2 linked regions of the Rhodopseudomonas palustris HaA2 genome follow. The protein of the gene in region 1 interacts with the protein of each later gene in a pairwise test. Links are inferred from orthologs where the notes say so. Each region holds a gene or a part of one and is shown on either strand. Other genes may lie near its edges. The genes, in order: pheT and secD.

Region 1 (15,374 bases):
TCGCCAACACCCTGATCGCGCTGGTCGCGGCGCTGCACGTCTATTTCCTGATCCTCGAGATGTTTCTCTGGACCCGGCCGCTCGGGCTGAAGACCTTCCGCAACACGCCCGAGAAGGCGGCCAGCTCCGCCGTCCTGGCCGCCAATCAGGGCCTCTACAACGGCTTTCTCGCCGCCGGCCTGATCTGGAGCCTGCTGCATCCCGATCCCGTCGTCGCGCTGCAGCTCGCGACGTTCTTCCTCGGCTGCGTGATCGTCGCCGGACTATATGGCGGCTGGAGCGTCAGCAAACGCATCCTTTATGTGCAGGCCGCCCCGGCAGCGCTGGCGCTGATACTGGTCTGGCTGGCGCGGGCTTAGTTGCACCGCACGCGCGATCTGCGCCCTCCGATCCGCGACGACGGCGCCATTGCCAGCGCAGCGGTGCTGATCCACACTCCCTGCCAACGGCGGCTCGCAGAAGACCGCCGGTCACGAGCCACAGGGAGTCGACGACCGATGAAGAGCCTGATTCAGGCCGCCACGGCGGCTGTTGCTGCGATTGTGCTCACTGCCGCCCCGGCTGCGGCACAGAAGAAATACGACACCGGCGCCACCGATACCGAGATCAAGATCGGCCAGACCGTGCCGTTCTCCGGTCCCGCCTCGGCCTATGCGGGCATCGGCAAGACCCAGGCGGCCTATATGCGGATGATCAACGATGCCGGCGGCATCAACGGCCGCAAGATCAACCTGATCCAGTACGACGACGCCTATTCGCCGCCGAAAGCGGTCGAGCAGGTGCGCAAGCTGGTCGAAAGCGACGAGGTGCTGCTGACCTTCCAGATCATCGGCACCCCGTCCAACGCCGCGGTGCAGAAATATCTCAACCAGAAGAAGGTGCCGCAACTGCTCGCGGCGACCGGCGCGACACGGTTCACCGATCCGAAGAATTTCCCCTGGACGATGGGCTACAACCCGAACTACCAGACCGAGGGTCGGATCTACGCGCGCTACATCCTGAAGAACCACCCCGACGCCAAGATCGGCGTGCTGTTCCAGAACGACGATCTCGGCCGCGACTACGTCACCGGCCTGCGGGCCGGCCTCGGCGACAAGGCCGACAAGATGATCGTGGCGGAGACGTCCTATGAACTCACCGACCCGACCGTCGACTCGCAGATCGTCAAGCTGAAATCCGCCGGCGCCACGCTGCTGTACGACGCATCGACGCCGCGCTTCGCCGCGCAGGCGATCAAGAAAGTCGCCGATCTCGGCTGGAATCCGGTGCACATCCTCGACATCAACGCCAGCCCGGTGTCGGCGACGCTGAAGCCCGCCGGCCTCGACATCTCCAAGGGCATCATCAGCGTCAATTACGGCAAGGACCCCGCCGACCCGCAATGGGCCGACGACCCGGGCGTGAAGAAGTACTTCGCCTTCATGGACAAGTACTATCCCGAGGGCGACAAGATGAACACCGTCAACAGCTACGGCTATTCCACCGCGGAGCTGCTGATCACCATCCTGAAGCAGTGCGGCGACAATCTCACCCGCGACAACATCATGAAGCAGGCCGCCAATCTGAAGAACGTCACGCTCGACCTGTCGCTGCCGGGCATGTCGATCAATACCTCGCCGACCGACTTCCGCGTCAACAAGCAGTTGCGGATGATGAAGTTCAACGGCGAGCGCTGGGAGCTGTTCGGCCCGATCATTGAGGACGACGCCGCGATGTGAGCCGGCGCGAATTCCGCACGAAGAAATCCCGGGCGCGGCGTCGCAGCCGATGCGCGCCGCAGCCCGGGACCGCCACGCGGAGTTCCGGCCGCGACCCGGTCGGATCCTCGCAAGAGCGCGTAGAACTACGCACAACTAATCGGTAACCCAATCATTGATCTTGATCGTTGGTTCAAGTGGAGCTCTCCACGCGCAGAGCAAAACGTGACAGACAGCTGCGCTCGAATCGTCGTCGAATGAGTTCTCAGCAGACATGCTGGATGTGGACGACTTCGGGAGCGCCGCGGCGCGCGGCGAAATCACGATGAGAGCAGAACCCAGTCGCTACTTTACCGTCGAACAGCTCGAGGAACTCGCGGTCGCCAAATACATCGAGGCGGCGCTGACGCCGGAGGGCGACGAGCGCGAGGAGCTGCTGCAGGAAGCCAAGCGCTTCGCCAGCCGCGCCAAGATGAAGAGCTGGCTGATGGGCGAGATGGGAATCGCCCCGCCCCGGCGCGATTATCACTGAGGCGCGCCGGCCGTCGCTGTCGCAGGCTCGTCCCCCGGCAAGCTCAGCCCTCGGAACCGACGCTGACCTCGCGCTGCAGCCGGTCCATCGCGATCATCACCGCGGCGCCGGCGAATTCGCGGCTGGCCTGGCCGGGGTCGACCGAGGCCACTTTCCAATTGGCGCCGTTGCTGTCGTCGTCGGGCGGACACGGGCAGATCCGGATCGCCTCGACCTTGTCGCAATGGCGCTGCTGGCGGACGTCTTGCAGCAGCAGGATTTCGATCTCCTCGGCGGTCTTCAGTACCCGGCTCATCAGTCGCTCTCGTCGTGGCTCGCTGGCGGCGATCTATCGCAGGCCGCAGGAAACGACGCTTGAGATGCCTCAAGCGGGCCCGTCGAACTGTCGACGACTTCGCCGGAACCTTGGAACCCGACCTTAACCATCGCTTTACCGGGCCTTAAACCCACTCCGTTACGGTCCCGCATCGGTCGGCGTGGGCGTTGCGAATGGCGGTGGGCAAGAAGAAAGCCGGCGAACGGCGGGAGCCGAAATTCGGCTTGGCCGACTCGCTGTCCGGCCTGCGCCTCAACCCGCAGGACCGGATCAGCGTGGCCGACGACGACCGGCCGAAAAAGCCCAGAGCTGCCAAAGCGCAACCCGCCAGATCCTCGGGCGGCGGCGGGTCGCGCAAGCCGCGCGGAAAATCCCGCAGCAAAGGCGGACTGCGCCGCCTCGTCACCCGCACCGTGTACTGGACCGCCGTCGCCGGCATCTGGGCGGTGCTGGCGGTGGTCGGGCTGATGGTCTGGGTCGGCGCGCATCTGCCGCCGATCCAGTCGCTGGAAATTCCGAAGCGACCGCCGACCATTACCATCGTCGCCGCCGATGGCAGTCAGCTCGCGGTGCGCGGCGAGATGGCCGGCACCAATGTGGCGCTGAAGGAATTGCCGCCTTATCTGCCGAAGGCTTTCATCGCCATCGAGGACCGGCGCTTCTATCAGCATTTCGGCGTCGATCCGATCGGCATCGGCCGCGCCGCGATCGCCAATGTGCTGCATCGCGGCGTGTCGCAGGGCGGCTCGACGCTCACCCAGCAGCTCGCCAAGAACCTGTTCCTGACCCAGGACCGCACCCTGATGCGCAAGCTGCAGGAGGTCGAACTGGCGCTGTGGCTGGAGCGCAAGCATTCCAAGGCGGAGATTCTCGAACTGTATCTCAACCGGGTGTATTTCGGCTCCGGCGCCTACGGCATCGAGGCGGCGTCGCAGAAATATTTCGGCAAGTCGGCCAAGGACGTCACCCTGGTCGAGGCGGCGATGCTCGCCGGCCTGGTCAAATCGCCGTCGCGGCTGGCGCCGAACCGCAATCCGGAGGGCGCCGAGAAGCGCGCCCAGCTGGTGCTCGCCGCAATGGCCGACGCCGATTTCATCACCGACAAGCAGGCCCGCACCGCGATCGCCAACCCGGTCTACACCGTCAAGCCGACCGGCGCCGGCACCATCAACTACGTCGCCGACTGGATCGGCGAGGTGCTCGACGACCTGGTCGGACAGATCGATCAGTCGATCGTGGTGGAGACCTCGATCGATCCGAAGCTGCAGGCGGAAGCCGAAGCCGCGATCATCGACGAACTCGCCGCCAAGAGCGTCAAGTTCAAGGTCTCGCAAGGCGCGCTGGTGGCGATGACGCCGGACGGCGCGGTGCGGGCGATGATCGGCGGCCGCAACTACGCCGAGAGCCAGTTCAACCGCGCCGTCACCGCCAAGCGGCAGCCGGGCTCGGCATTCAAGCCGTTCGTGTATCTCACGGCGATCGAGGCCGGGCTGACGCCGGAGACGATCCGGCAGGACGCGCCGCTCGACGTCAAGGGCTGGCGGCCGGAGAATTACACCCATGAGTACTTCGGCTCGGTGACGCTGACCCAGGCGCTGTCGATGTCGCTCAACACCGTGGCGGTGCGGCTCGGGCTCGAGGTCGGGCCGAAGAACGTGGTGCGCACCGCGCACCGGCTCGGCATCGCCTCCAAGCTCGAGGCCAACGCCTCGATCGCGCTCGGCACCTCGGAAGTGTCGGTGCTGGAGCTGGTCGGCGCCTATGCGCCTTTCGCCAATGGCGGGCTGGCGGCGTCGCCGCATGTCGTCGACCGGATCCGCACCGCGAGCGGCAACAAGCTGCTGTATGCCCGGCCGAACGATCCGCCGAACCGCGTCGTCGATGCCCGTGCGGTGGCGATGATGAACACCATGATGCGGGAGACGCTGCAGTCCGGCACCGCGAAGAAGGCCGACGTTCCGGGCTGGACCGCCGCCGGCAAGACCGGCACCAGCCAGGATTTCCGCGACGCCTGGTTCATCGGCTACACCGGGACGCTGGTCACCGGCGTCTGGCTCGGCAATGACGACAATTCGCCGACCCGGAAGGCGACCGGCGGCGGCCTGCCGGTCGACGTCTGGACCCGCTTCATGCGCGAGGCGCTGAAAGGCACCGCGCCGCAGCCGCTACCCGGCGGCGGCTGGAGCGGCGGCCCGCTGGTCGCAGGCAGCCCCTCCGCCGGCGGCACCATCGCGCAGGCCGGCCCGCGCGGCGAAACCCAGATCGTCAACATCCCTGCGGCTTCCGGCGCCGCTCGCCCGCAGCCCGCCCGCGCCAATGTCCGCCCCGAAGCCGACAGCGGCCTCGACGGCTGGCTGATGGACCGGCTGTTCGGGCGATAGCGTTCGCCCGCAATGAGGGCCGTGCTCGCATCGCCCCCACCCTCACCCTGATGTCGAGGATTGCGGCGGCGCTCTCTTTACCCTCCCCTGGAGGGGGAGGGTTGATGCTCGCGGCGACCGCGTTCGGGCCTCAGCCCCGCGTCGCCTGCCAGACGCCGCGGCAGCGGTCGCCCTGGATCAGGCCGCTCCAGATCCCGGTGCCCGAATTGCCCGACAGACGGCCGCGGCCATTGGCGACCGAAGCGCCGACCGACAGCCGGACCGCGACATTGCCGCCCCCGGTGATGCCGCCCGTGACCTTGCCGCCGCCGGCCGAGGCGACGCGGCGGCCCTGCACGGCGAACGGCGCGCTGTAGGTCGGGCTGCAATTGCCGGCCCGGGTGGCGAACACCACGTTCCAGGTGCCGTCGAAATGCCCGACGGAAGCGCGCCGCTTCGCCGCCTCGGCGTCGCCGGACACGGCCACGAGTGCCAGAGCCAGGACGGCTGCGGCGGCCAACAGGCCGGTCCGAGCAATGCCGCGGTTGGGCGGTCCGGAATGAGAGCAGGCTGAGGACGTCATGATCATCTCCGAAGCTGAACCTACGACCGGCCGGTACCGACCTTGCCGGCCGCGGCGCGGATGCTGCGATCCTGCGCCTGCCGATAAGAGGTGTCGACGCAAACTGTCTACGGATGATGCGACGTGGCGATGCGCCGAAAGGTTCGGCTGCGCGCCGCAATTTCCGCCGCCGAGCCGAGCGCGCCGGCACGCGATCGCCGGCGTTATGCGTTGCCAATCCGGCCGCGCTCTGCCATAAGCGCAACCTTCGTCGCCCGGCTGATCAAGGGCTGCCGTGGCGATGAGCCTGCCGGTTTTTCTCGCGAGAGAATAAATCGAGCAACTTCAACGCTCTAACGAGCATTTTGAGCCTGCGCAGCGCCTCACCGGCGCGTTTTGCGCGTGGCATAGGAGAGCCAAATGCCCAAGCTGAAGACCAAATCGGGCGCCAAAAAGCGCTTCAAAGTCACCGCCACCGGCAAGGTGATGTCCGCCCAGCGCGGCAAGCGCCACGGCATGATCAAGCGCACCAAGAAGCAGATCCGTCAGCTTCGCGGCACCCGCGTGATCTTCAAGACCGACGGCGACAACATCAAGAAGTATTTCTTGCCGAACGCCTGACCGTTCACGCCGCGCCTCTGCGCGGCAGCCTCATCGGGCCGCGTCCGCGCGGCCAAGCAAACCAATTTCAGATGAAGGAGATCAGTCATGGCTCGCGTCAAACGCGGTGTGACGGCTCACGCCAAGCATAAGAAAGTCTACAAGGCCGCCAAGGGTTTCCGCGGCCGCCGCAAGAACACCATCCGCGCCGCCAAGGCCGCGGTCGACAAGGCCGGCCAATACGCCTTCCGCGACCGCAAGCGCAAGAAGCGGACGTTCCGCGCGCTGTGGATCCAGCGCATCAACGCCGCGGTGCGCCCGTTCGGCATGACCTACAGCGTGTTCATCAACGGCCTGTCGAAGTCCGGCATCGTCGTCGACCGCAAGGTGCTGTCGGACCTCGCCATCACCGAACCGGCAGCGTTCCAGGCGATCGCCGAGAAGGCCAAGGCCGCGCTCGCGGCCTGAGGTCGTCTCACAACAGGCGTCCCCGGTCGCGCCTGTCTGTGCACGCAGTGAATTCGTCATGGCCGGGCTCGTCCCGGCCATCCACGTCTTTTCTGTTGGCCACGCCGCAAGGCGTGGATGCCCGGGACAAGCCCGGGCATGACGGACGAGAGGCCGGTTCTGCATCCGAGAAGGATCGCCATGACCGACCTTTCGACTCTGCAATCTCAAATCCTCTCCGACATCGCCGCGGCCTCCGACGAGGCCGCGCTGGAAGCGGTGCGCGTCGCCGCGCTCGGCAAGAAGGGCTCCGTCTCGGCGCTGCTCGCCACGCTCGGCAAGATGGACCCCGAGCAGCGCAAGACCGAGGGCGCGGCGATCAATCTCGCCAAGGATGCGGTGACGCAGGCGCTGGCCGCGCGGCGCGACGTGCTGAAGGCCGCCGCGCTCGACGCCAAGCTCGCCGCCGAGACCATCGACGTCACCCTGCCGCTGCGTGAACCGCTCGCCGAAGCCGGCCGGATTCATCCGCTCAGCCAGGTCTGGGACGAACTCACCGCGATCTTCGCCGACATGGGTTTCGCCATCGCCGAAGGTCCGGACATCGAGACCGACGACTACAACTTCACCAAGCTGAACTTCCCCGAGGGCCATCCGGCCCGCGAGATGCACGACACCTTCTACTTCAACCCGAAGGACGACGGCTCGCGCCTGCTGCTGCGCACCCACACCTCGCCGGTGCAGGTCCGCACCATGCTGAGCCAGAAGCCGCCGATCCGCGTGATCTGTCCGGGCCGCACCTATCGCAGCGACTCTGACCAGACCCACACGCCGATGTTCCATCAGGTCGAGGGTCTCGTCATCGACAAGGGCAGCCACCTCGGTCATCTGAAGTGGATCCTGCACGAATTCTGCAAGGCGTTCTTCGAGGTCGACAACGTCAATATGCGGTTCCGGCCGTCGTTCTTCCCGTTCACCGAGCCGTCGCTGGAAGTCGACATCCAGTGCCGCCGCGGCAAGGACGAGATCCGCTTCGGCGAGGGCGAGGACTGGCTGGAGATTCTCGGCTGCGGCATGGTGCACCCCAACGTGCTCACCGCCTGCGGCCTCGATCCCGACGTCTATCAGGGCTTCGCCTGGGGCATGGGCATCGACCGCATCGCGATGCTGAAATACGGCATGAGCGATCTGCGGCAATTGTTCGAAGCCGATTCGCGCTGGCTGAATCATTACGGCTTCAAGCCGCTGGATATCCCGACGCTGGCGGGCGGATTGAGTTCGTGAGCTTGGTACTCGCAGGCGCTGTCTGTGTTGTGCTGGACGTGGAGGCTGCGACAAGCGTCGCCCTCACCCCAGCCCTCTCCCGCAAGCGGGAGAGGGGGCAGGCCGCGGCTGTCGGGATTGATCGCCTGAACGCAGGCGCTGTCAGTTGAGAAAGATTTGTAGTTGAGATGATTCAAAGCCCTGCAACACCGCACGACGCGCTCCCTCTCCCGCTTGCGGGAGAGGGTCGGGGTGAGGGCGACACGGGGACGGAGCTTGCGATGGACGATTCGAAGCAGCCGACCTGGAAAGTGTCGCCCAGCCTGCGCCGCCATGCGCGCGAGTTGCGGAAGAAGTCGACCGACGCCGAGCGGCTGATGTGGGGCGAGCTGCGCGACAAGCGCCTCGGTGGGTTTTCGTTCAAGCGCCAGGTGCCGATCGGGCCGTTCATCGCCGACTTTGCCTGCCATTCGGTGAAGCTGGTGGTCGAGATCGACGGCGGTCAGCATTTTGCGGACGCTGCCGAGCGCGCTGACGCGGCCCGCACGGCGGCGATCGAGGCGCGCGGCTTTCGGGTGATTCGCTTTAGCAATGCCGACGTGATGAGTAATCGTGACGGGGTGTTGCAGAGCATCGCGACCGAGCTAGCGGCAAGGGCCCTCACCCCAACCCTCTCCCGCAAGCGGGAGAGGGAGCGCGCCGCGCGCGAGGCCAAGCAGCGACCTGACCAAACAACTTCAAAGCAGCGTCATTCAACGGACGATGCGGACTAACAGCATGACACGCGCCCCCTCCATCCGGCACGACGCGCCCCCTCTCCCGCTTGCGGGAGAGGGTTGGGGTGAGGGCGATGCGGGTCGCAGTCCTTCATTTCAGCACGACACACGCACAGCGCCAGACGGAAGTCACACCCGATGAAACTCACCCTCTCCTGGCTGAAAGACCATCTCGACACCGACGAGCAGCTCGACGCGCTCGCCGACAAGCTCACCATGATCGGGCTCGAGGTCGAGGGCATCGAAGACAAGGCCAAGGCGCTGGCGCCGTTCACCATCGCCTTGGTGCTGACCGCCGAGAAGCATCCCAACGCCGACAAGCTGCAGGTCTGCAGCGTCGACACCGGCGCGGGCGCGCCCGTGCAGGTGGTGTGCGGCGCCCCGAATGCGCGCGCCGGCCTCGTCACCGTGTTCGCGCCGCCCGGCACCTTCATTCCGGCCAAGGCCATCACGCTGGGCATCGGCAACATCCGCGGCGTCGAGAGCCGCGGCATGCTGTGCTCGGCCGCCGAGCTTGAGCTCTCCGAGGACCACGACGGCATCATCGAGCTGCCGGCGGATGCGCCGATCGGCCAGGGCTTTGCAGAATGGGCCGGGCTCGGCGATCCGGTGCTCGACATCAATCTGACGCCGAACCGGCAGGACTGCGCCGGCATTTCCGGCATCGCCCGCGATCTCGCCGCCGCCGGCATGGGCAAGTTCAAGAACCCGTCGATCAAGCCGATCAAGGGCGACTTCCCCTGCCCGGTGAAGGTCAGCGTCGAAGACGACAAGCTCTGCCCCGGCTTCGCGCTGCGGCTGGTGCGCGGCGTCAAGAACGGCCCGTCGCCGGACTGGCTGCAGCAGCGGCTCACCGCGATCGGGCTGCGCCCGATCAACGCGCTGGTCGACATCACCAACTTCCTGACCTTCGACCGCTCGCGCCCGCTGCACGTGTTCGACGCCGCCAAGGTCTCGGGCGATCTCGTCGTGCGCCGCGCCAAGGACGGCGAGACGCTGCTGGCGCTCGACGGCCGCAGCTACACGCTCGACCCCAACGTCTGCGTCATCGCCGACGCCCACGGCGTCGAATCGCTCGCCGGCATCATGGGCGGCGAAGCCTCCGGCTGCTCCGACGACACCACCGACGTGCTGATCGAATCCGCGCTGTGGAACGAGATCAATATCGCGCAGTCCGGCCGCCGGCTCGGCATCAACACCGACGCTCGCTATCGCTTCGAACGCGGCGTCGATCCGGCCTTCATGGTGCCGGGGCTCGACCTCGCGACGCATCTGGTGATGCAATTCTGCGGCGGCACGCCGTCGGAGGCCGTCGTGGTCGGCAAGGCGTTCGGCGACGACCGCATCATCGATTTCCCGCTCAGCGAAGTGAAGCGGCTCGCCGGCATCGAAGTGCCGTTCGTGGAAGTGCGCCGGATTCTCACGCATCTCGGCTTCATGGTGGCGGGCTCGGGCGCGGTGGTGAAGGTCGCGGTGCCGTCGTGGCGCAGCGACGTCCACGGCAAGGCCGACATCGTCGAGGAAATCGTCCGCATCGTCGGCGTCGACAAGGTGCCGATGACGCCGTTCGAGCGCGGCGACGCACCGCGCAAGCCGGTGCTGACCCAGATCCAGACCCGCACCCGTCGCGCCAAGCGCGCGCTGGCCGCGCGCGGCCTGACCGAGGCGGTGACTTGGTCGTTCATTTCCAAACCAAGCGCCGAAGCCTTCGGCGGCGGCCAGCCCGAATTGGCGCTGGCCAATCCGATCGCCGCGGATCTCTCCGACATGCGGCCGAGCCTGCTGCCTGGGCTGATCGCCGCCGCGCAGGCCAACGCCGATCGCGGCATCCCGGATCTGGCGCTGTTCGAGGTCGGGCAGATCTTCAAGGGCGACCGGCCGCAGGATCAATTCATCGCGGCGAGCGGCGTGCGCCGCGGCGTCGCCTCCGCGCAGGGTCTCGGCCGGCACTGGTCGGGCTCGGCGCAAGCGAGCGCGCTCGACGCCAAGGCCGATGCCTTCGCTGTGCTGGCGGCGGCCGGCGCGCCGATGGCGGGGCTGCAGATCGCGACGAATAAATTGCCCGCCTGGCTGCATCCCGGCCGCTCCGGCGCGATCCAGATCGGGCCGCAGAATGTGCTGGGCTATTTCGGCGAGCTGCATCCGCGCGTGCTCGAGCAGTTGCACGCCGACGGACCGCTGGTGGCGTTCGAGGTGCTCCTCGACAAGATCCCCGACGCCAAGCAGCGCCCGACCCGCGCCAAGCCGGCGCTGGAATTGTCGGCGTTCCAGCCGGTGTCGCGCGACTTCGCCTTCATCGTCGACCGCAAGGTCGCGGCTGCCGACCTGGTCCGTGCCGCGCAGGGCATCGACAAGAAGCTCATCACCTCGGTCGGCGTGTTCGACGTGTACGAGGGCAAGGGCATCGATACCGACAAGAAGTCGATCGCGATCGCGGTGACGCTGCAGCCGCGCGACAAGACCATGACCGACCAGGAAATCGACGCAGTCGGCGCGAAGATCGTCGCCGAGGTGACGAAGAAGACCGGCGGCGTGCTGCGCGGCTGAATTCGTCGCACCGAGACTAATTCTGCTCCGTCTTATGCCTCACGCACGGCCGTCTTCCTGAGGTGCGCGCTCTTGCGCGCCTCGAAGGATGCGCAACGGGTGCCTGCGGCCATCCTTCGAGGCCCGTTCGCCCGCGCTGCGCGCGGACAAACGGGCACCTCAGGATGACGTCGTGCTTGTAATCAACGGCTGCCCGGCCAGCGATCGGCGGAGCCGGTGGCTTCCTGATTGCGGCGACGCGGCTTCGGCTTGCGCTGCGGCTTCTCCGCGGCGGCGGCGGGCTTTGCCGGGCCGATCCGCTTCAGCGCGGCGTCGGCGGCGGTCTCGCCGCTCTCCCATGCGCCCAGCACGGTGCCCCACATCAGATCGCTGGTGGCTTCGCCGGCGATGAACAGATTGCCGAGCGGCTCGGCCAGCACCTTGCGCGACGCCGCGCCGCCGGGCGCCGCCGCCGACATCGCGCCCTGCACATAAGGCGCCGCGTTCCAGCGCGTCGCCGCCTTGCGGTCGATCGCTGCGGCGATGTCGCTGCCGAATAGCTTGCTCAACCATTCGACCGCGAACGCCTGCATCGCCGCTTCGCCCTGCGCCGACAGATCGCGGCCGAAGGCGCCGGCGACATCGACCGTGCACAGCGACGAGCCGTTGACATTGGCACTCAGCACCGCGGTGCGGGCGCTGTCACTTCGCTCGATCATCATCTCGTCGCGCGACAGGCCGAGCGGGTTGCCCTTGAAAGACAGCGCGATCCGATCGTAGCTGCCGAGCCCGAGCTTGCCGGCGGCATCGAGCTGGCGCTTCGGCAACTCCGGCGAAAACGCGATCGCGCCCGAACTCAGCACATTGGTCGAGGCGGTGAGAATGATCGCGCGCGCCGCGATCTTGCCCGATGCGGTCTCCACGCCGATGTCGCGGCCACTCCAGACGATCCGCGTCACCGGCGTCGACAGTGTCACCGGCAGCGCCGCTGCAAGCCGGGCCAGGAGCCCGCCCAATCCCTGCCGCACGCCGATGATGGCGTTGCGATCCTGCGCGCGAAAGCCGTCGATCGCCGAGAGGTCTTTCAGGTCCTTGCCGGTGGCGACTGGGCCGAGCACGAATTCGACCGTCGCCGTCCAGTCGCCGAGATCGTTCGGCAGCGCCGCGGCGCAGGACACGTCGGCCCGGCCGCGGGCGGCGTCGCCGAGCGCCCGGCTGGCCCGCACCATGGTGGCGAGCAGGTCCTCGGTCTCGCGCGCCCGCGCGTTGCGGCGGCCGATCCGGACTTTCTGCCCGGGCGCCGCCGGCGCGATCTCGAAGCCTTCGCTGCGCGCCAGCCGCACCAGCGGATTGCTGTCCGGATTGTGCAGGAACCGCGCGCCGCGATCGAACGGTGCGTCGAAGCTGGTGGTGTCGGTCTGGCAGCGGCCGCCGATTTGCGCCGCAGCCTCGACCACGATCACCTTGCGGCCGCTCGCGGCGATCCGCCGGGCCGCCGCGATGCCGGCAGCGCCGGCGCCGACCACGACGACATCGACCTCGCGCGGCAGCGCCGCCGATGCGCGGCCCCCGAACATCGGCGCGACGGCCAGGCCGGCGGTGGCTCCGAGAAAGCGGCGTCGGGAAATTGTCATGTCATGGTTTCCGAAAATGTCTGTGCCGGGCCGCTGCGAAGCGGCACAACCCGGCCTTGTCCTGCGCCGGGGCGCGATCGTCAGTCTAACCCCAAACGGCGCTGAAAACCTTCGACTCCGCCCGGTTTCCGGGCTGCGCCCGGTTGCGTCGCGACGCCGCACAATGCCCATGTTCGCCTCGCAACTTGCCGGAATCGCTGCACCGCGGCAACGGCCATGGGCAACGATCGGTATACGGGCGGCGGAACCGATGAACTAAATTGCAACGGCTCTCCACAATGATGAGCCGGCCAACAGAGCGTGACGACGTCGCGGGAGTGAACGGATGGGCATTGTGTTCGATGCCATCGGCAAGGTCATCGCCGGCTATCTGCAGAAGGAAGAGCCGGGCTACGAGCCGTTCACGCCGAGCGATCCCGACCATCTGCGCACCATCATGCAGCCCGGCGACGTGCTGCTGGTCGAAGGCAATGCGCGGATCTCCGGCATCATCAAATATCTGACCCAATCGACCTGGTCGCATGCGGCCCTGTATGTCGGCCCGATCGACGGGGCGGCCGAGCCCGACGGCGAGCCGCATGTGCTGATCGAGGCCAATATCGGCGAGGGCGTCTCGTCGTCGCCGCTGTCGCGGCATCTGAACTATCACACGCGGATCTGCCGCCCGGTCGGCCTGTCGCACGAGGACCGCCACACCGTGTGCCGCTACGCCATCAACCGGATCGGCTTCGGCTACGACACCAAGAACATCATCGACCTGATGCGCTATTTGGTACCGATGCCGGTGCCGCAGCGCTGGCGCCGACGGATGATCGCGCTCGGCTCCGGCGATCCGACCAAGATCATCTGCTCGGCGCTGATCGCGCAGGCGTTCGATGCGGTGCGCTACCCGATCCTGCCCAAGATCACCAAGGCCGGCAGCCGCGCCGCGCGCCGCGAGATCCTGCACATCCGCGATTCGTCGCTGTACATGCCGCGCGACTTCGACATCTCGCCGTATTTCGAAGTGGTGAAGCCGACCATCGTCAACGGCTTCGACTACACCGCGCTGCACTGGGCCGACAAGCAGAAGCCGCTCGCGGAGGTAGCGGGCCCGTTCAGTACCTTTCAGGACGGACTGGACCCGGCGCCGCCGCTCGTTCCTGCGCCGGCTGACGCGGAAGCGGCGGCTTGCGATGCGCAAGTGATGGATACCGCCCTCCATCACCAAGCGCCCGCTCCGACGCCGGCCCGGGAACCCGCGAACTAGCCGCTACGCGACGCGCGACGCGCTGACCGGGAACGCACCGCCGGCCGTGCCCTGCCGATCGAGCAGGTCCCTGAGCTCGTCGTTCGGCCGCGCCGGGCTGAACAGGAAGCCCTGCGCCTCGTGGCAGCCCTCCGCGCGCAGCCAGTTCAGTTCGGCTTCGGTCTCGACGCCTTCGGCGGTGATGGTGACGCCGAGCCCCATGCCGAGGCTGATGATGGCGCGGACGATCGCCTGGGCTTCGCGATTGTCGCTGACGCCGCGGACGAACGACTGGTCGATCTTGATCTTGTCGAACGGAAAGCTGCGCAGATAGCTGAGCGACGAATAGCCGGTGCCGAAATCGTCCATCGAGATCCGGACGCCGAGCGCGCGCAGCGCGTGCAGCGTCGCGATCACCTGGCTGCTCTTCTCCAGCAGCAGCGTCTCGGTGATTTCGAGTTCGAGCCGGCGCGGCGGCAGGCCGGATTGCTTCAGCGCATCCATCACCGTCGCCATCAGATTGCCGACGCGGAACTGCAGCGGCGACAGATTGACCGCGACGCTGATGTCGCCGGGCCAGCGCGCGGCGTCCCGGCAGGCCGCGCGCAGCACCTGCGCGCCGATCGCGTTGATCAGGCCGGTATCCTCGGCGACCGGGATGAATTCGCCAGGCGAGACCATGCCGCGCTCCGGATGCGGCCAGCGCACCAGCGCCTCGCAGCCGGTGACGCCGCCGCCGCTCAGAGCGATCAGCGGCTGGTAGTACGGCCGCAGCACCTCGTGACGCAACGCCGCGCGCAGCTCGGTCTCGATCTTGCGGCGGGACTGCGCGCGGGCGTCCATGTCCGGCTCGAAGAAGCTGAAGCTGCCACGCGAATCCGTCTTGGCACGCGACAGCGCCATGCCGGCGTTCATCAAGAGCTTCTCGGAATCGTCGCCGTCGAGCGGCGCGACCGCGATGCCGATGCTGGCGCCGGCGACCACCGAATGGCCCTCGAGCAGATACGGTTCGGCGATCGCATTCAGCAGCCGCTTGGCCAGCAGCGTGACGTCTTCGGGTCGTTTGATCCCGGTCTGGATCACCGCGAATTCGTCGGAGTTGAGCCGCGCCAGCGGATCCTCCTCGCGCAGCGTCGAACGCAGCCGCCGCGCGATGCCGCGCAGCAGCTTGTCGCCGATGGCGTGGCCGAGCGTGTCGTTCACCGCCTTGAAATGATCGACGCCGATGAACAGCACCGCGATCTTGTCGCCGGTGCGCCGGGTCTTGGCCAGCAATTCGTCGAGCCGCTTGCGCAGCAGGCTGCGGTTCGGCAGCTTGGTCAGGCCGTCGTGATGCGCCATGAAGGCGAGCCGCATCTCGGCGCGCTTGCGTTCGGTGATGTCCATCAGCGCCAGCAGCACGGCCGGCTCGCCATTGTAGGTGAGCTGGCGCG
Region 2 (15,220 bases), 3.1 Mb from region 1 along the record:
ATCGCGATCGGCTGCGGTGTCGGCTTCATGTTCGCGGTCGCGGCGCTGTGCGTCAGCGTGGTGGCGTTTCCGATGATGCTCGACCGTCAGGCCGGGGTCGGCGCAGCGGTGACGGCGTCGTTGCGCGTCGCCGCGCGCAATCCGCTGGAAATCGCCGCCTGGGGCCTGATCGTGGCCGCGCTGCTGGTGCTGGGCTCGCTGCCGGCCTTCCTCGGCCTCGCGGTGGTCATCCCGCTGCTCGGCCACGCCACCTGGCATCTCTACCGCAAGGTGATCGAGCCCAATCCGCATCCGCCGCAGATTCCCCCGCCGAACCCGATCAAGCGTTCCGCGGCCGACTTCCCCGCGACGCTGCTGCAGTGGAAGCGCAAGGCGGGCTAGAAGCCAGCGCCGGCAGGATGACGCCCACGCGAATCGTCATCCTGCGCGCCTGCTGTCGGTGCGGCCGGTGCCGATTTGATCACAACACAACCGGACGGCCGGATGGCTCGGACACCGGCTGCACCCCGACACCGCGGCAATTCGGTGTTGTGCATTGCGATAGATCAAACCATCATCGCCCTGAACACCCGTTCATCATGCGTTTAACGCATAGAATAAGTCGCAATTGCTGTGGCCGATTAACTCGTCGTCCGGAATTGGATTTCATCATCCCATTAAAAAATCAGGCGCGCGACGTGCCGTCAGCCCGCTGATATGCAGTATATTTCCTGGGATTAGACCTTAGTGCGCGGGTGAGCCGCTGACGATGGTGGGCGCGTCCCATGCGCGCTCCACGCAGCTCGGCGCGGAAGGGTTAATCATTCCTTCCCAAAGGTATGTCCATATCGCCTAGCTGCGGTGCAGCATTTACGCTGCTGGTTGCGCCGACTCTGCCCTATATTCCTTTCAACGGTTCGGCCGACGAAGAACTGAACCGTGAACTAAGGAGACTACCATGTTGCTTTCGCTCATCCGCGCCCTCCGGGCGTTCCGGGATTATCAGCGCAATCTCGCTGAACTCTCGCAGCTCAGTGATCGCGAACTGGCCGATATCGGACTCGACCGCTCGGACATCCCGCGCGTGGCGTCCGGTCACTTCAATGGCTGACCGTCCGACCCGACCTGTTCTCGGATAACGCCCGCATCGCTGCGGGCGTTGTCGTATCCGGGCCATGCTGATCGGCCGCCCTGACCTGGCCGCGACCGCCGAAACGGATTTGACCCGGGGCGGAAACGCGCTAGCTGTTGCGCATGATCATTGCCGCGCCCCCTCCCCAACCCGCGTCCAACCAGCCTGTTCACGTCATCGGCGGCGGCCTCGCCGGCTCCGAAGCCACCTGGCAATTGGCGCGCGCCGGCGTGCGCGTCGTGCTGCACGAGATGCGGCCGCATCGCTCGACAGAGGCGCACAAGACCGACGGCCTCGCCGAGCTGGTCTGCTCCAATTCCTTCCGCTCCGATGACGCCGCCAACAACGCGGTCGGGCTGCTGCACGCCGAGATGCGCCGGCTCGGCTCGCTGGTGATGCGCGCGGCCGACGCCAATCAGGTCCCGGCCGGCGGCGCGCTGGCGGTCGATCGCGACGGCTTCTCCGCCGCCGTCACGAAGGCGCTGGCCGAGCATCCGCTGATCGAGATCCGCCGCGAGGAAATCGCCGGCCTGCCGCCGGAGGACTGGGGCAACGTCATCGTCGCCACCGGCCCGCTGACCTCGGCGGCGCTGGCCGAGGCGGTCCGCGCGCTGACCGATGAATCCGCGCTGGCGTTCTTCGACGCCATCGCCCCGATCGTGCATCGCGACTCGATCGACATGTCGATCGCCTGGTTCCAGTCGCGCTACGACAAGGCCGGCCCCGGCGGCAGCGGCGCCGACTATCTCAACTGCCCGATGAATCGCGAGCAGTACGACGCTTTCGTCGACGCGCTGATCGCCGGCGACAAGGTCGATTTCAAGGACTGGGAGAAGGACACGCCGTATTTCGACGGCTGCCTGCCGATCGAGGTGATGGCCGAGCGCGGCCGCGAGACGCTGCGCCACGGGCCGATGAAGCCGGTCGGGCTCACCAATCCGCACAACCCGACGGTCAAGGCCTACGCCATCGTCCAGCTCCGCCAGGACAACAAGCTCGGCACGCTGTTCAACATGGTCGGCTTCCAGACCAAGCTGAACTACGCCGCGCAGCAACGCGTCTTCCGCACCATCCCGGGGCTGGAAAATGCTGAATTTGCAAGGCTCGGCGGGCTGCATCGCAACACGTTTCTGAACTCGCCGAAGCTGCTCGATGCCGGCCTGCGGCTGCGCGCCGCGCCGCGGCTGCGGTTCGCCGGCCAGATGACCGGCTGCGAAGGCTATGTCGAATCAGCCGGCATCGGTCTCGTCGCCGGGCTCAGCGCCGCCGCCGACGCGCTCGGCCGATCCATGACGACGCCGCCGCCGACCACCGCGCTCGGCGCCCTGCTCGGCCACATCACCGGCGGCCATATCGAGACCATCGACGCCGGCCCGCGCTCGTTTCAGCCGATGAACATCAATTTCGGCCTGTTCCCGCCGCTGGCGCAGGCGCCGACCCACGGCCCCGACGGCAAGAAGCTGCGCGGCCCGGAAAAGTCGGTCGCCAAGAAACAGGCGCTCAGCGCCCGCGCGCTGGCGGATCTGGATGCGTGGATCGCTGCAAGCCTGAAGCTACCGGCGGCGGCGTAGCGCCTCTGCCGATGCATCCGACATTTGTTGCGGCGTCAGCTGTTGTGCGCCCGCCACAACTACTCCGTCATCCTGAGGCGCCGCCGCGCAGCGGCCGCCTCGAAGGATGAGCCGCAGGTGCCTGTCGCCGCATCCTTCGAGGCTCGCCGAAGACGGCGAGCGCCTCAGGATGACGAGTCCGTGCGTGTCGTTATTGCCGAAACGCCCGCGTCCGCGACGCCTTCCACAGGGTCCACAGCGTCGCCAGACGGGAGCGCTCGTGCGGCGCGAACAGGTCGGTGCCGGGCTGCGCCAGCCGGTCGAGATCGCGCTGCGCCAGCGCCAGCGGCAGGAACGCGCGGCGCGCCGGTGGCGGCACTTCGGCGAGCAGCCGCAGCGCGGCGTCGCAATGGCGCTGCGCCTCGGCGATCAGCGCGTCGAGCGTCAGCCGTAGCGCCGGTGTGGCGCGGCCGGCATAGACCTCGGCCTCGCTGCTGCCGTGCGCCGCCAAAAGCTCGAGCGGGACGAAGCACTGCCGTCGCGCTGCATCGATCGGCAGCCGCGCGATCGCGCGCGCGAATCCCTGCGCCACCCCGGCATGGCGGGCGAGATGGTCGACCGCCTCCGAGCCCTGATCGAGGATCCGCGCCGCCAGCGCGAACAGCGCGCCGTCGGTATCGGCCGCATAGGCTTCCAGCACGGTCAGCGTCGGCATCGGGTCGTTGTAGAGGTCGAACAGATGCGTTTCGATCAGTTGCGCCAGAGCCGCGACCGGCAGCCCGTGCTGCCCGGTCGCGCGCAACAATTCGGCCGCGACCGGATTGCCTTCGATGCCGCCATGCGCGGTGCCGGCCAGCGTGTCGGTCCACCATTGCAGCCGGATTTCGCCCGGCAGCGGCTGGCTGACCTGGTCGCGGACGCGCACCACCTCGACGTTGAAGGCGTACAGCGCCAGCAGCGCGCGCCGGCGCGGCGGCTCGACGAACAGCGTCGCGGCGTAGCGGTCGAAATCGTGGCTGCGCACCAGTTCGGCGCAGAATGCCGCGGCGGCGTCGTCGCCGGCGTTGCCGCTCATGGCACCGCGATCAGCGCCGCGGCGACGCGGCGGCGCTCGCCGATCATGATGTTGTAGGTCCGCACCGCCGGCCCGGTCTGCATCGTATCCAGAACGATGCCCACGGCGCGCAGTTGCTCGCGGAGCGGACGCGGCGCGATCCAGACGTCGGTGCCGGTGCCGACGATCAGCGTCTCGATCGCGTTGGCGTTGTCGAACACCCGCTGCAGGCTATAGCGGTCGATCTGGGCCGGCTCGGTGACGTCCCAGCCCCACACCGCGTCGGGCAGGAACAGCAGCGAGCCGACATGCGACATGTCGCCGAAATAGAACCCGCCCTTGCCATAGGCCTCGACCGAGGCCGTGCGCGGAAAATGCGGGATCTCCGGGCGGTCCGCCAAAGCTCAGCGCTTCCCCGACTTCACAGGCTTCTTCGGCTTCTCGGCCGTCTGGGGAATCGCGGCCCCCTCGGGTGTCGCCAGCGCCGCGGCCTTTTCCGACCGTTCGGTTTTTTCCGACGGATCGTCGAGCCGATGCGTGCCGACGCCGAGATAGATCAGGATCGGCGCCGCGATGAAGATCGAGGTGTAGGTGCCGACCAGCACCACGCCGAACATCATCACCGCCGTGAAGGAGTGGATCGCGTTGCCGCCGAACAGCAGCAGCGCGAACAGCGCCAGCGTCACGGTGACGTGGGTGATGATCGAGCGCGACAGCGTCGAGTTGATCGACTCGTTCAGAAGCTGCGGCATCGGCATCTTCTTGTAGCGCCGCAGCATCTCGCGGATGCGGTCGTAGATCACCACGGTGTCGTTGAGCGAATAGCCGAGAATCGTCAGCAGCGCCGCGATGCTGGTGAGGTCGAAATCGACCTGGCTGATCGACATGAAGCCGATCGTCAGCACGATGTCGTGGACGTTGGCGATCATCGCGCCGAGCGCGAACTGCCATTCGAACCGGAACCAGAGATAGACCAGAATGCCCAGGATCGCGAGCATCAGGCCGAGCATGCCGTAGGCCAGGAGTTCGCTCGAGACGCGCGGGCCGACCACTTCGACGCGGCGATAGTCGACCGAATTGCCGAGCGCGCCGCGCACCTTCTGCACCGCCTCCTGCTGCGCGGCGTCGCCGCCGGGCTGTTCGGCAACGCGGATCAGCACCTCGGACGGACCGCCGAATTGCTGGAGCTGGACTTCACCGAGCCCGAGTTTGCTCAGCGTGTCGCGCATCCCGGGGATATCGGCCGCGCCGGAATGAGCCCTGACCTCGAGCAGCGTGCCGCCCTTGAAGTCGATGCCGAAGTTCAGCCCGTGGGTGAAGAACAGCGTGATCGCGGCGATCGACAGCAGCGCCGAGATCGGAAAACTGATCCGCCGGAATTGGGTGAAGTCGAAATGCGTGTCGTCGGGCACGATCCGCAGCGACGGCAGCCAGCCCATGATGCTGACGATCGTCAGCGCCACGACCAACGCGCCCAGCCCGATCAAAATCCACTGTGTCGATGTCACTTGCAGCTCTTTCGGATGATGGGCGTCAGATCGGCACGGTCTGCGGCCGCTTCCACCGCACCCAGGTGGCAACGATCAGCCGGGTCACGGTGAAGGCGGTGAACACGGTGGTGATAATGCCGATGCCGAGCGTCACCGCGAAGCCGCGCACCGGCCCGGTGCCGATGTAGAACAGCACCGCGGCGGCGATGAAGGTGGTGATGTTGGAATCGAGAATCGTCGACAGCGCCCGCTTGAAGCCGGCATCGATCGCCGAGATCGCATTGCGGCCGGCGCGCAGCTCCTCGCGGATGCGCTCGTAGATCAGCACGTTGGAGTCCACCGCGATGCCGACGGTGAGCACCACGCCGGCGATGCCGGGCAGCGTCAGCGTGGCGTTGAGCAGCGACAGCACGCCGAAGATCATCGCCACGTTGACGGCCACCGCGATGTTGGCGAACACGCCGAACAGCCGGTAGGTCAGCAGCATGAAGATGATGACGAGGATCGAGCCGACATAGGCCGCGAGTTCGCCCTTCTCGATCGAATCCTGGCCGAGGCCGGGGCCGACGGTGCGTTCCTCGATGATCGTCAGCGGCGCCGGCAGCGCGCCGGCGCGCAGCAGGATCGCGAGATCGTTGGCGCCCTGCACGGTGAAGCTGCCGGAAATCTGGCCGGAGCCGCCGGTGATCGGCTCACGGATCACGGGCGCGGAGATCACCTCGTTGTCGAGCACGATCGCGAACGGTTGGCCGACATTCTCGGTGGTGGCGCGGGCGAATTTGCGGGCGCCGTTGGTGTTGAAGCGGAAGCTGACGATCGGCTCGCTGGTGCGCTGGTCGAAGCCCGGCTGCGCGTCGGTGAGATCGGCGCCGGACACCAGCACCTGCTTCTTGATGACGTAAGGCTGCTTCGGCGACGACGAACTCATCAGCACATCGGAATCCGACGGCGCGCGGCCCGCTTGCGCCTGTTCGGGCGACACCGAGGAATCCACCATGCGGAAGTCGAGCTTGGCTGTCTTGCCGAGCAGTTCCTTCAATCGGGTCGGATCCTGCAGACCGGGCACCTGGACGAGAATCCGATCGGCGCCCTGACGCTGGATCAGCGGCTCGACGGTGCCGAGTTCGTTGACGCGGCGCTCGACGATCTGGATCGACTGGTCGACCGACTGGCGCACCCGTTCGGCGATCGCCGCCTGCGGCACGGTCAGCCGGATCAAGCCGCCACCGGCATCGGTGACGTCGAGGCTGCGCTGGCCGTTGCTGCCGAGCAAGCCACCGAGCGGCTGCGACAGCTCACGCAGCTTGGTGAGCGCGGTCGGGACCTCGTTCTCCTTGCTGATCCGAACCTCGACCTGGTCGCCCTTCGTCGCCAGACCCGTATAGGCGATCCGGGCTTCGCGCAGCACCCGGCGCGCATCGTCGCGCACCGAATCGAGCTTGTCCTTCCTCACCGAATTGGCGTCGACCTCGAGCAGGATGTGCGAGCCGCCCTGCAGGTCGAGGCCCAGCACCAGATGGCGCTGCGCCCATTTCGGCCAGGTCTTCACGGTGTGGTCGGGGAAGAAGTTGGGAACGGCGCAAAGGCACACCGCCAGCGCCGTCACAATGACCGCCAGCGCCTTCCACCGTGTGAAATACAGCATCGAGTTGTCCCGTCAGAAACCTGAGAAGGCGCCGCGACCGCGTCAGCTCGACGCGGTGTCGTCCTTGGTCGAGTCCTTGGCCGATTCGGCCTTGTCGTCGGCGTCCTTGTCCTTGGACTTGCCCTTGCCCTTCTCGGGAACGTCCTTGACCGGCTCGCCCTTGGTGCGGACGCCGGTGATCATCTGGCGCATCTGGCGCGCGCGGACACCGTCGGCGAGTTCGAACTCGATCTGGTCGTCGTCGACCACCTTGGTCACCTTGCCGACCAGGCCGCCCGAGGTGATGATGGTGTCGCCGCGGCGGATGTTCTTCACCAGTTCGGCGTGCTCCTTCACCTTGCGCTGCTGCGGCCGCAGGATCAGGAAATACATGATGACGAAGATCAGCGCGAACGGCAGCAGCGACATCAGCATGCTGTTGGCGTCGCCGCCGGCGGCCGCGGCCTGAGCAAATGCAGGAGTAACAAACATCCGGATTCCCCGTGAAAAGAAGCGAGCCGGCGCGGCGCGAGGGCGACGTCCGGGGGGCGCAAATTCGCGCGGACTATAGCGGCCGCGGTCCCAATTGCAACGCTGCCAACCCTCTCATTCGCCCTCCGTTTCCGCCGCTTGCCCGGCCTGCCACAGCCCGATATGGCTGCCGCAACAGGAAGTGCAAGCATGGCCAAGACAACCAAATCCAAGACAACCCAATCCAAGACGTCCCGCCCCAAATCCGCCCGCCCGTCCCGCCCCGCCGCCAAGAAGCCCGCCGCCAAGCGCCGCGGCACCGCGCCCAGGCCGGCCGCGGCAGCCGCGGATTCATCGACGCTGGAGCGCATCGCGCGCGCACTGGAGGGCATTTCGGCGCATTTGGCGGGGACTTCGGCGCAGCCGGCCGCCGCGACGCTGGCCTCCGCCGAGGCTTTCATCTGGCACCCCGAGGGGCGACTGGCGCCGGTTCCCAAGGTCAGCCGGGTCGAACTCGACCTGCTGCAGGGCATCGACCGGATGCGCGACACCCTGATCGACAATACCGAACGGTTCGCGACCGGCCTGCCCGCCAACAACGCCTTGTTGTGGGGCGCGCGCGGCATGGGCAAATCGTCGCTGGTCAAGGCCGCTCACGCTCATGTCAACGCGCGGCCCGACGTCGCCGGCACGCTGAAGCTGATCGAGATCCACCGCGAGGACATCGAAAGCCTGCCGGCGCTGATGACGCTGCTGCGGGAGTCGGATGATCGCTTCATCGTGTTCTGCGACGACCTGTCGTTCGACGGCAACGACGCTTCGTACAAATCGCTGAAGGCGGTGCTCGAGGGCGGCATCGAAGGCCGGCCGGACAATGTGATTCTCTACGCCACCTCCAACCGGCGGCATCTGCTGGCGCGCGAGATGGTCGAGAACGAGCGCTCGACCGCGATCAATCCCGGCGAAGCCGTCGAGGAGAAGGTATCTCTGTCGGATCGCTTCGGGCTGTGGCTCGGCTTCCATAAATGCAGCCAGGACGAATTCCTGACGATGGTGCGCGGCTATTGCGACCATTACGGCATTCGGGTCGATGACGAGCAGCTCGAGCGCGAGGCGCTGGAATGGTCGACGACGCGCGGCTCGCGCTCCGGCCGCGTCGCCTGGCAATTCGTGCAGGACCTCGCCGGTCGGATGAAGGTGCGGCTCGGCGGCAAGTAATCGCCGCAGCGAGTTTCCGCTTCGCAAGCGAAGCCGGCCGACCCTAAACTGCGACCTCGATTCGTCGAGGCGATCGTCGCTCGCGGCCGTCGTCTCGACCAGATGTCGATGGCGACTTTGGGGGCAAACGCCGTGCGCATATCCGTCTTCTATCTTTCAGCCGCGCTTCTCACGCCGTCCGGCACGTCACAGGCCGCGGATCTCGCGCGGCCTGCAGCTCCGCTCGCAGGCGCCGTCTGGACCTGGACAGGATTCTATGTCGGCGCGCATCTGGGCGCCGGATTTGGAACGGTGAAGGTCGACAACCCTTACGGACCGTCGATCTATGGCGATACCATCCGCGTGCCGAAGGCGCTCGCCGGCCTGCAGGCGGGCTACAATTGGCAAGTGCCGGGCTCGCCTTGGGTGCTCGGCATCGAACTGGACGCATCCGCTCTCGACGCCGACGGCACCGACACCTGCCTTGCTTACTCCGGCCAGTTCGTGTCGGCGAATTGCCGCGTCCGCGAGCACGCGCTCGGCACCGTCACCGGGCGGATCGGTCGCGTGTTCGGACCGCAGGGGCGCTCGCTGGCCTACCTCAAGGGCGGCGCCGCGGTTCTGGCGGGCGACCTGACCATGACCACCAATGCGGTCGACTATCTGAACCAGCCGGCGGCGAAGCTCGACGCGACGCGCTGGGGCTGGACCGTGGGGGCGGGCCTCGAATACGGGTTGTCGTCCGGCTGGACCGTCAAGGCCGAGTACGACTATGCGGCGTTCGGTCGTCGCGGGATCGACAGCCCCGATGGCGGATTTCTTCAGATCCCGAACGATCCCTCCAGCCTGATCAACACCGTCGGCGCAGCGACGCAGGCCCGGCAGGATATGCATCTGGTCAAGCTCGGACTGAACTATTACTTCGGACGCGGCGCCGGCATCGCCGAACAAACCCCGCTCCTGCCCGTGAAAGCGCCGGCCACGAGCCCATGGGCGGCTTGGCAGTTCGATGTCGGCGCCCGCTATTGGTACAGCCGCGGCCGCTATCAGAACGATCTCACGCTCAACACCGTCAACGCCCAGCAGGACCATCTGGTCTCGCGCCTGACCTATGAAAGCGAAGGTCATTCGGGCGAAGTGTTCTGGCGGATCGACAGCCCGCGGAAGCTGTTCCTGAAGGGCTTCGCCGGCGGCGGCGGGCTGGTCGCGGGCAAGATGAACGACGAGGACTGGTTTCCGACCGACCCGAACTTCGCTGCAGCCTATTCGAACACCTATCATGGCAAGGTGACCGGCACGATTGCTTACGCGACGCTGGACGCCGGCATCGATCTGCTCGGCGATGCCACCGGCAAGCTCGGCGTGTTCGCCGGCTACAATTTCTATCGTGATCGCAAGGATGCGTTCGGCTGCGCGCAGATCGCGCTGGTCGGCCTGCCCTCGCCGTGCAGCGTCCCCGATCCGACCAGCCAGATCGCGATCACCCAGCATGAGGATTGGCACTCGCTGCGGCTCGGAGCCAATGGCAGCCTGACCATTGCGCCCGGCGCCAAGCTCACGGTCGACGCGGCCTATCTGCCCTACGCGCACATCTCCGCGCTCGACGTCCACCACAATCGGACCGACGTCCCGGACAAGAATTCCCCGGCCTGGGGAACGGGACGCGGCGTTCAGCTCGAAGCGATCCTCAGCTACGACGTGACTCCGACGTTCAACGTCGGTGTCGGCGGCCGCTATTGGGCGATGTGGGCGACCGACGTGGAGACCGCCGGGTTCGGCAGTCCCGTCGCGACGCAATTGCTGCCGATCCGCGTCGAGCGCTACGGCACCTTCGTGCAGGCGTCCTACAAGTTCGACGTCCGCTAGGCGCGGCGCCGCACTTCGCCAAAAAAATGCCCGACCTTTGGTCGGGCATTTCGCTTGTCAGGCACGCTTCCCTCGACGGCGCTGCTCAGGCGCCGTTGAGGAACTTGAGCGGATCGACCGGGGACGATCCCTTGCGGATCTCGAAGTGCAGCTGCGGTGAGCCGACTTCACCCGACTGTCCGGATTTCGCGATGGTCTGGCCGCGCTTGATGGTCTCGCCGCGCTTGACCATCAGTTCGCTGGCATGGGCGTAGGCGGTGACGTAGCCGTTGGAATGGCGCACCAGCACGAGGTTGCCGTAGCCCTTCAGCTCGTTGCCGGAATACGCCACGACGCCGTCCTCGGCCGCCTTGATCGGGGTGCCTTCCGGCACCGCGAGGTTGATGCCGTCGTTCGACTTGCCGTTGGTCTTGGCGCCATAGGCGGTGATGACCCGGCCGCGCACCGGCCAGCGGAAGCTCGGCAGCGCGCCGGTAGCCTCGGCCGCCTTGACCGGCGCGGCTTCGGCGGGCGCGGCTGCGGCCGGTGTTTCGGTCGGCGAAACCAGACGCGCCTTCTGCACCGGATCGGCCGGCACCGCGGCCGCCATCCGCACCGGCGGTGCGGCGACCGGCGCCGCAGCCGGCGCGGCGGCGACCTGGGCCGGCGCGGCGGCTTGCGTCGCCGCTGCGGTGGCGCGGCTGCCCGGCACGTTGATCTTCATGCCGGGCTTCAGCCGGGTAGTGGTGTCGAGGCGATTGTAGCGCGCCAGCTCGCTCAGCGAGATGTTGTTGCGGCGCGCGATGTTCATCAGCGTGTCGCCGTTGTTGACATAGTGCACCCGCGGCGGCGCGGCGGCGGCCACCGGCGCAGCAGCCGCGACCGGACGGGTCGCCGGCGGCGCGGCGGCAGGCGCCTGCAGCGTGGCGACGCGGCTCGGGATCACCAGCGACTGGCCGGGCTGCAGGCGGCGGGGCCCCTTGTAGCCATTGGCGTGCAGAATATCGGCGGTCGAGACGTTGTAGCGACGCGCCAGGCCTTCCAGCGTATCGCTGGTGCCGACGATGATGGTGGTGCCGCTGGCCGGAACAGGCGCCGGGCCCGGCGCGGGAGCCGGCCGCGCCGCAGCGACCGAACGCGGCGCCACGGTGCCGGTGGTTTCCATCGGGGCGCGCGCCGGCGGCTCGTAGGAGCCGACGCCACGTCCGCCGCCCGACACGCCACTGCCGCCACCCGCGACCGGATAGGACGGTGGCGCCGAGATCGGCGGCAAGGCCTGCGACTGGTATTGCGGCTGGGCGGGCTGATATTGCGGCCGCGCATATTGCGGCAGCTCACGCGGCTCGGCATAGCGCTGCTGCGGCGGCGCCTGCCGCTGCACCGACCCGGTGGTTTCGACCGGCCCGAACGGGGCCTGCTGAAAACGGGTCTGCATGTCCGCGCTGCACGCGCTGAATCCGACCGAAACGAACGCCAGCACCGCCATTTGCGGGGCCCGGCGCGAGTAAAGCAACTCGACTACGCGGGACATGGTTACTCACTCATACGCAACTCAAGGTAAATTGAGTAAACACGTCGGCAGTAAACAAGCGTTTAACCCTGCGCCGCGACGGGCCTTGACGGACGACGCTCAGAGCTCGCGGGCGATGCCCGGCAGCGCCGGCACGAAGCGCACGTCGACCAGCGGCTTGCGCAGGAAGCCGTCGTCCTTGCGCTGCACCCGGATCAGCGTCTGCCGCCCGTTTCCCGGCCCGATCGGTGCGATCAGGATGCCGTCGGGGTCGAGCAGATCGAGCAACGGCTGCGGCAGTTCGGCCATCGCCGCGGTCACCAGGATGCGGTCGAAGGTACCCTGCCCCTCCGGCAGCGCGAAGCCGTCGCCGAGCACCACCTCGACATTGGCGTAGTTCAATTCCTTCAGCCGGGCGCGGGCGCGGTCGGCGAGCGTCTTGAAGCGCTCGACGCTGACGACGTCGCGCACCAGCCGCGACAGCACCGCGGCGTGGTAACCGGAGCCGGTGCCGATCTCGAGCACGCGGTGGCCGGGCTGGAGATGAAGCTGTTCGGTCATATAGGCGACGACGAAGGGCTGGCTGATGGTCTGGCCGCAGGCGATCGGCAGCGCGGTGTCGCGCCAGGCACTGTCACGATGCACCGCGTCGACGAAACGGTCGCGCGGCACCGATTCCATCGCCTGCAGCACGCCGCGATCGCTAATCCCGCGGCGGCGCAGGCTCAATTGAAACAGCATCTTTTCCGGCGGCGGCGCCACGGAACTGATCATTGCCCCTCGCTCGGGCCGGCACGGGAGCGCAGCGGCCCGGGTTCCATCGCCGAATTCCCCGATTCGATCAAATTGTTGGATGGCCGAGCGATTTCTGGCAAGCCTGTGCTTGATCGCGATGTCGCAGCGGCAGGTTGCGATTGCTTTGCCCTGTGGTTTTTGCGAGTTTACAATCGCGACGCCAGCCCAGATTGCGGGCGGCTCCAAGGGGATACCCAATGACGATCGACAAGCCGGCCCGCACCGTCTTCCTGGTTGAAGACGAGGCGATGATCAGGATGATGGTCGTCGACATGCTGGAGGAGCTCGGCTTCAGCGTCGCCGCCGAAACCGGCGAGATCAACGAAGCCGTCAAGCTCGCCGGCACGACCGATTTCGACGTCGCGATTCTCGACGTCAACGTCAACGGCAAGGTGATCTCGCCGGTTGCCGACGTGCTGAAGGCGCGCAACCGCCCCTTCATCTTCGCCACCGGCTACGGCACCCAGGGCGTGCCGGAAGACTATCGCGACCGCCCGGCGCTGCAGAAGCCGTTCCAGATCGAATCGCTCAAGCAGGCCCTCGACACCACCCTGCGCGGCACGGCGTAGTTCTCGCGCATCAGCGCATTCGTCGTCATCCTGAGGTGCTCGCCGCATCGCGGCGAGCCTCGAAGGATGGGCCGCAGACACCGTCCGCGTCGCTGTCATCCTTCGAGGCTCGCTACGCTCGCGCCTCAGGATGACGGCAGACATCCGATGACGTCCAGATCACCCCAGCGTCTTCGCCAGCGTGGCGGAGAACGCCTCGTCGGTGCGGTCGAGCCGCAGCGGCGTGACCGAGATGTACTTCGCCGCCAGCGCGGCGAGATCGGTGCCTTCGGCCGGCATGTCGACCACGGCGACGCGCTCGAAGCCGATCCAGAAATACGGATTGCCGCGGCCGTCGTGGCGCTCGTCGACGCGCAGGAAGCCCTGGTTGCGCTTGCCCTGCCGCGTCACCTGCACGCCCGCGACCTCGTCCGGCGCGCAGGCCGGGAAGTTGATGTTGATCACGGTGTTCTTCGGCACGCCGGCCTTGATCGCCTTGCGCAGGATCTCCGGACCATGCGCCTTGGCGGTGTCCCACAGCGGCGCGTTGCGGGTCTCGAGCGTGAATTCCTGCGACAGCGCGAACGACGGCAGGCCCAGAATGGTGCCCTCCAGCGCGCCGGCGATGGTGCCGGAATAGACCACGTCCTCGGCGACGTTGCGGCCGCGGTTGACGCCGGACAGCACCAGATCAGGCGCCTTGTCGGCGAGAATGTGCCGCGCGCCCATGATCACGCAATCGGTCGGCGTGCCGCGCACCGCGAAATGCCGCGGGCCGACTTCGCGCAGCCGCAGCGGATCATTCAGCGACAGCGAATGCGACACGCCCGACTGGTCGAGTTCCGGCGCCACCACCCAGACGTCGTCGGACAGCGCGCGGGCGATGTCCTCGACGATTTTGAGCCCGGGCGCATGGATGCCATCGTCATTGGTGCACAGAATCCGCATATCGCTCGGGCGCCTTTCATCAGGTCGTTGATCCAGGCGCCGTCTTATCCGCCCCCGGTGGCAGAGGCAAATACCGACCGCCGAGTCGCCGACGCCGGACACCCGCCCTCCAAAATGCGCCGTCCACCAGTCGGTGTGACGACCATCACAGTCGCCGAATACCGCTCGTGAGAAGCTCTGCCATCAACAGCCGCACAGGGCGGCCGAGCAGAGGGACAGCGATCATGACCACCACCCGCATTAGCCTGATCCGCCGCATCGCGTTGTCGCTGATCGTCGCCGCGTCGCTGCCGGCAGCCTCGACCGCGAGCTTCGCCTACAGCGCCGAGGCCGCGCAGATGTGCACCGACGACGCCTTCAAGCTGTGCGCGTCGGAAATCCCGAGCATCCCGAAGATCACCGCCTGCATGCGCAGCAACCGCACCAAGCTCTCGACCGGCTGCCGCGCCGTGATGGACCGCGACCTCGCCGCCGCGAAGTCGCACAAGGTCGCGGCGGAGTGATCCCGCGTCCCGGGCGCGGCGCGCAGCGTTTTGGCCGTTGCCTATCAGCATGTCGTCCCCGCGCAGGCGGGGACCCATACGCCGCAGCCTCTCGATTGAACCGGTGCGGCAGAGGCCCTTCTTCAACTTGAAAAGCCAGGGGATATGGGTCCCCGCCTGCGCGGGGACGACTCGTTGCGGGTGCCGCAGCGCGTCCGGGGAACGTGGAGATCAGATGCACAGCCCCAGCAGCTTGATGGTGCAGTCGCGCGCGGCGGGCTTCGGCGGTTTGGACTTGGCCGGGGCATCCTTGGTCGTCTTGCCCTTGGCGGCTTCGGCGGTGCTCTTCGCCGGCTTGTCCTTGCCGGCCTTGTCCTTGGCAGATTTGGCCTTCGGCACCTGCGCGGGCTTAGGCTTCGGCTTCTCGTAATCGCCGCCGATCACCATCGCCCAATAGGTCCGGCCGCTGGCGCTCTTGGCGTTGGCGATGCCGACTTTCGACGCGCCCTTCAGCAGCAGGTTGCGGCGGTGGCCCGACGAATTGATCCACTGCCCCAGCGTGCGCGGAAAATCGGCGTAGCCATAGGCGATGTTC

The links.
Region 2: the proteins of pheT (region 1) and secD interact in binary tests that used the Escherichia coli proteins (3 or more experiments, as listed by UniProt). The link is inferred for Rhodopseudomonas palustris HaA2 from one-to-one orthologs.

Annotation. Positions count from the first base shown.
Region 1 is NC_007778.1:37,469-52,842, forward strand. The notes cover bases 8,331-11,395. They hold pheT (phenylalanine--tRNA ligase subunit beta), read left to right. Parts: upstream 8,331-8,691; coding sequence 8,692-11,100; downstream 11,101-11,395. Other genes in these bases: RPB_RS00240 (endonuclease domain-containing protein), read left to right, coding at 8,331-8,550; RPB_RS00250 (flavin monoamine oxidase family protein), read right to left, coding at 11,283-11,395. Outside these bases: RPB_RS00195 (DUF1304 domain-containing protein), read left to right, coding at 1-359; RPB_RS00200 (ABC transporter substrate-binding protein), read left to right, coding at 498-1,718; RPB_RS00205 (hypothetical protein), read left to right, coding at 2,023-2,229; RPB_RS00210 (hypothetical protein), read right to left, coding at 2,273-2,524; RPB_RS00215 (transglycosylase domain-containing protein), read left to right, coding at 2,719-4,926; RPB_RS00220 (hypothetical protein), read right to left, coding at 5,057-5,488; rpmI (50S ribosomal protein L35), read left to right, coding at 5,888-6,088; rplT (50S ribosomal protein L20), read left to right, coding at 6,176-6,535; pheS (phenylalanine--tRNA ligase subunit alpha), read left to right, coding at 6,716-7,798; more of RPB_RS00240, read left to right, coding at 8,059-8,330; more of RPB_RS00250, read right to left, coding at 11,396-12,713; RPB_RS00255 (YiiX/YebB-like N1pC/P60 family cysteine hydrolase), read left to right, coding at 13,039-13,962; RPB_RS00260 (putative bifunctional diguanylate cyclase/phosphodiesterase), read right to left, coding at 13,966-15,374.
Region 2 is NC_007778.1:3,110,324-3,125,543, forward strand. The notes cover bases 4,550-7,460. They hold secD (protein translocase subunit SecD), read right to left. Parts: upstream 6,851-7,460; coding sequence 5,249-6,850; downstream 4,550-5,248. Other genes in these bases: secF (protein translocase subunit SecF), read right to left, coding at 4,550-5,223; yajC (preprotein translocase subunit YajC), read right to left, coding at 6,893-7,321. Also shown: RPB_RS13735 (DUF2189 domain-containing protein), read left to right, coding at 1-381; RPB_RS24175 (DUF1127 domain-containing protein), read left to right, coding at 938-1,090; methylenetetrahydrofolate--tRNA-(uracil(54)-C(5))-methyltransferase (FADH(2)-oxidizing) TrmFO, read left to right, coding at 1,234-2,682; RPB_RS13745 (phytoene/squalene synthase family protein), read right to left, coding at 2,873-3,736; RPB_RS13750 (Mth938-like domain-containing protein), read right to left, coding at 3,733-4,116; more of secF, read right to left, coding at 4,120-4,549; RPB_RS13770 (ATP-binding protein), read left to right, coding at 7,511-8,518; RPB_RS13775 (porin family protein), read left to right, coding at 8,627-10,363; RPB_RS13780 (M23 family metallopeptidase), read right to left, coding at 10,449-11,873; RPB_RS13785 (protein-L-isoaspartate(D-aspartate) O-methyltransferase), read right to left, coding at 11,973-12,626; RPB_RS13790 (response regulator), read left to right, coding at 12,845-13,216; 5'/3'-nucleotidase SurE, read right to left, coding at 13,376-14,143; RPB_RS13800 (hypothetical protein), read left to right, coding at 14,368-14,646; RPB_RS13805 (CAP domain-containing protein), read right to left, coding at 14,857-15,220. UniProt on the Escherichia coli protein: Part of the Sec protein translocase complex. Interacts with the SecYEG preprotein conducting channel. SecDF uses the proton motive force (PMF) to complete protein translocation after the ATP-dependent function of SecA.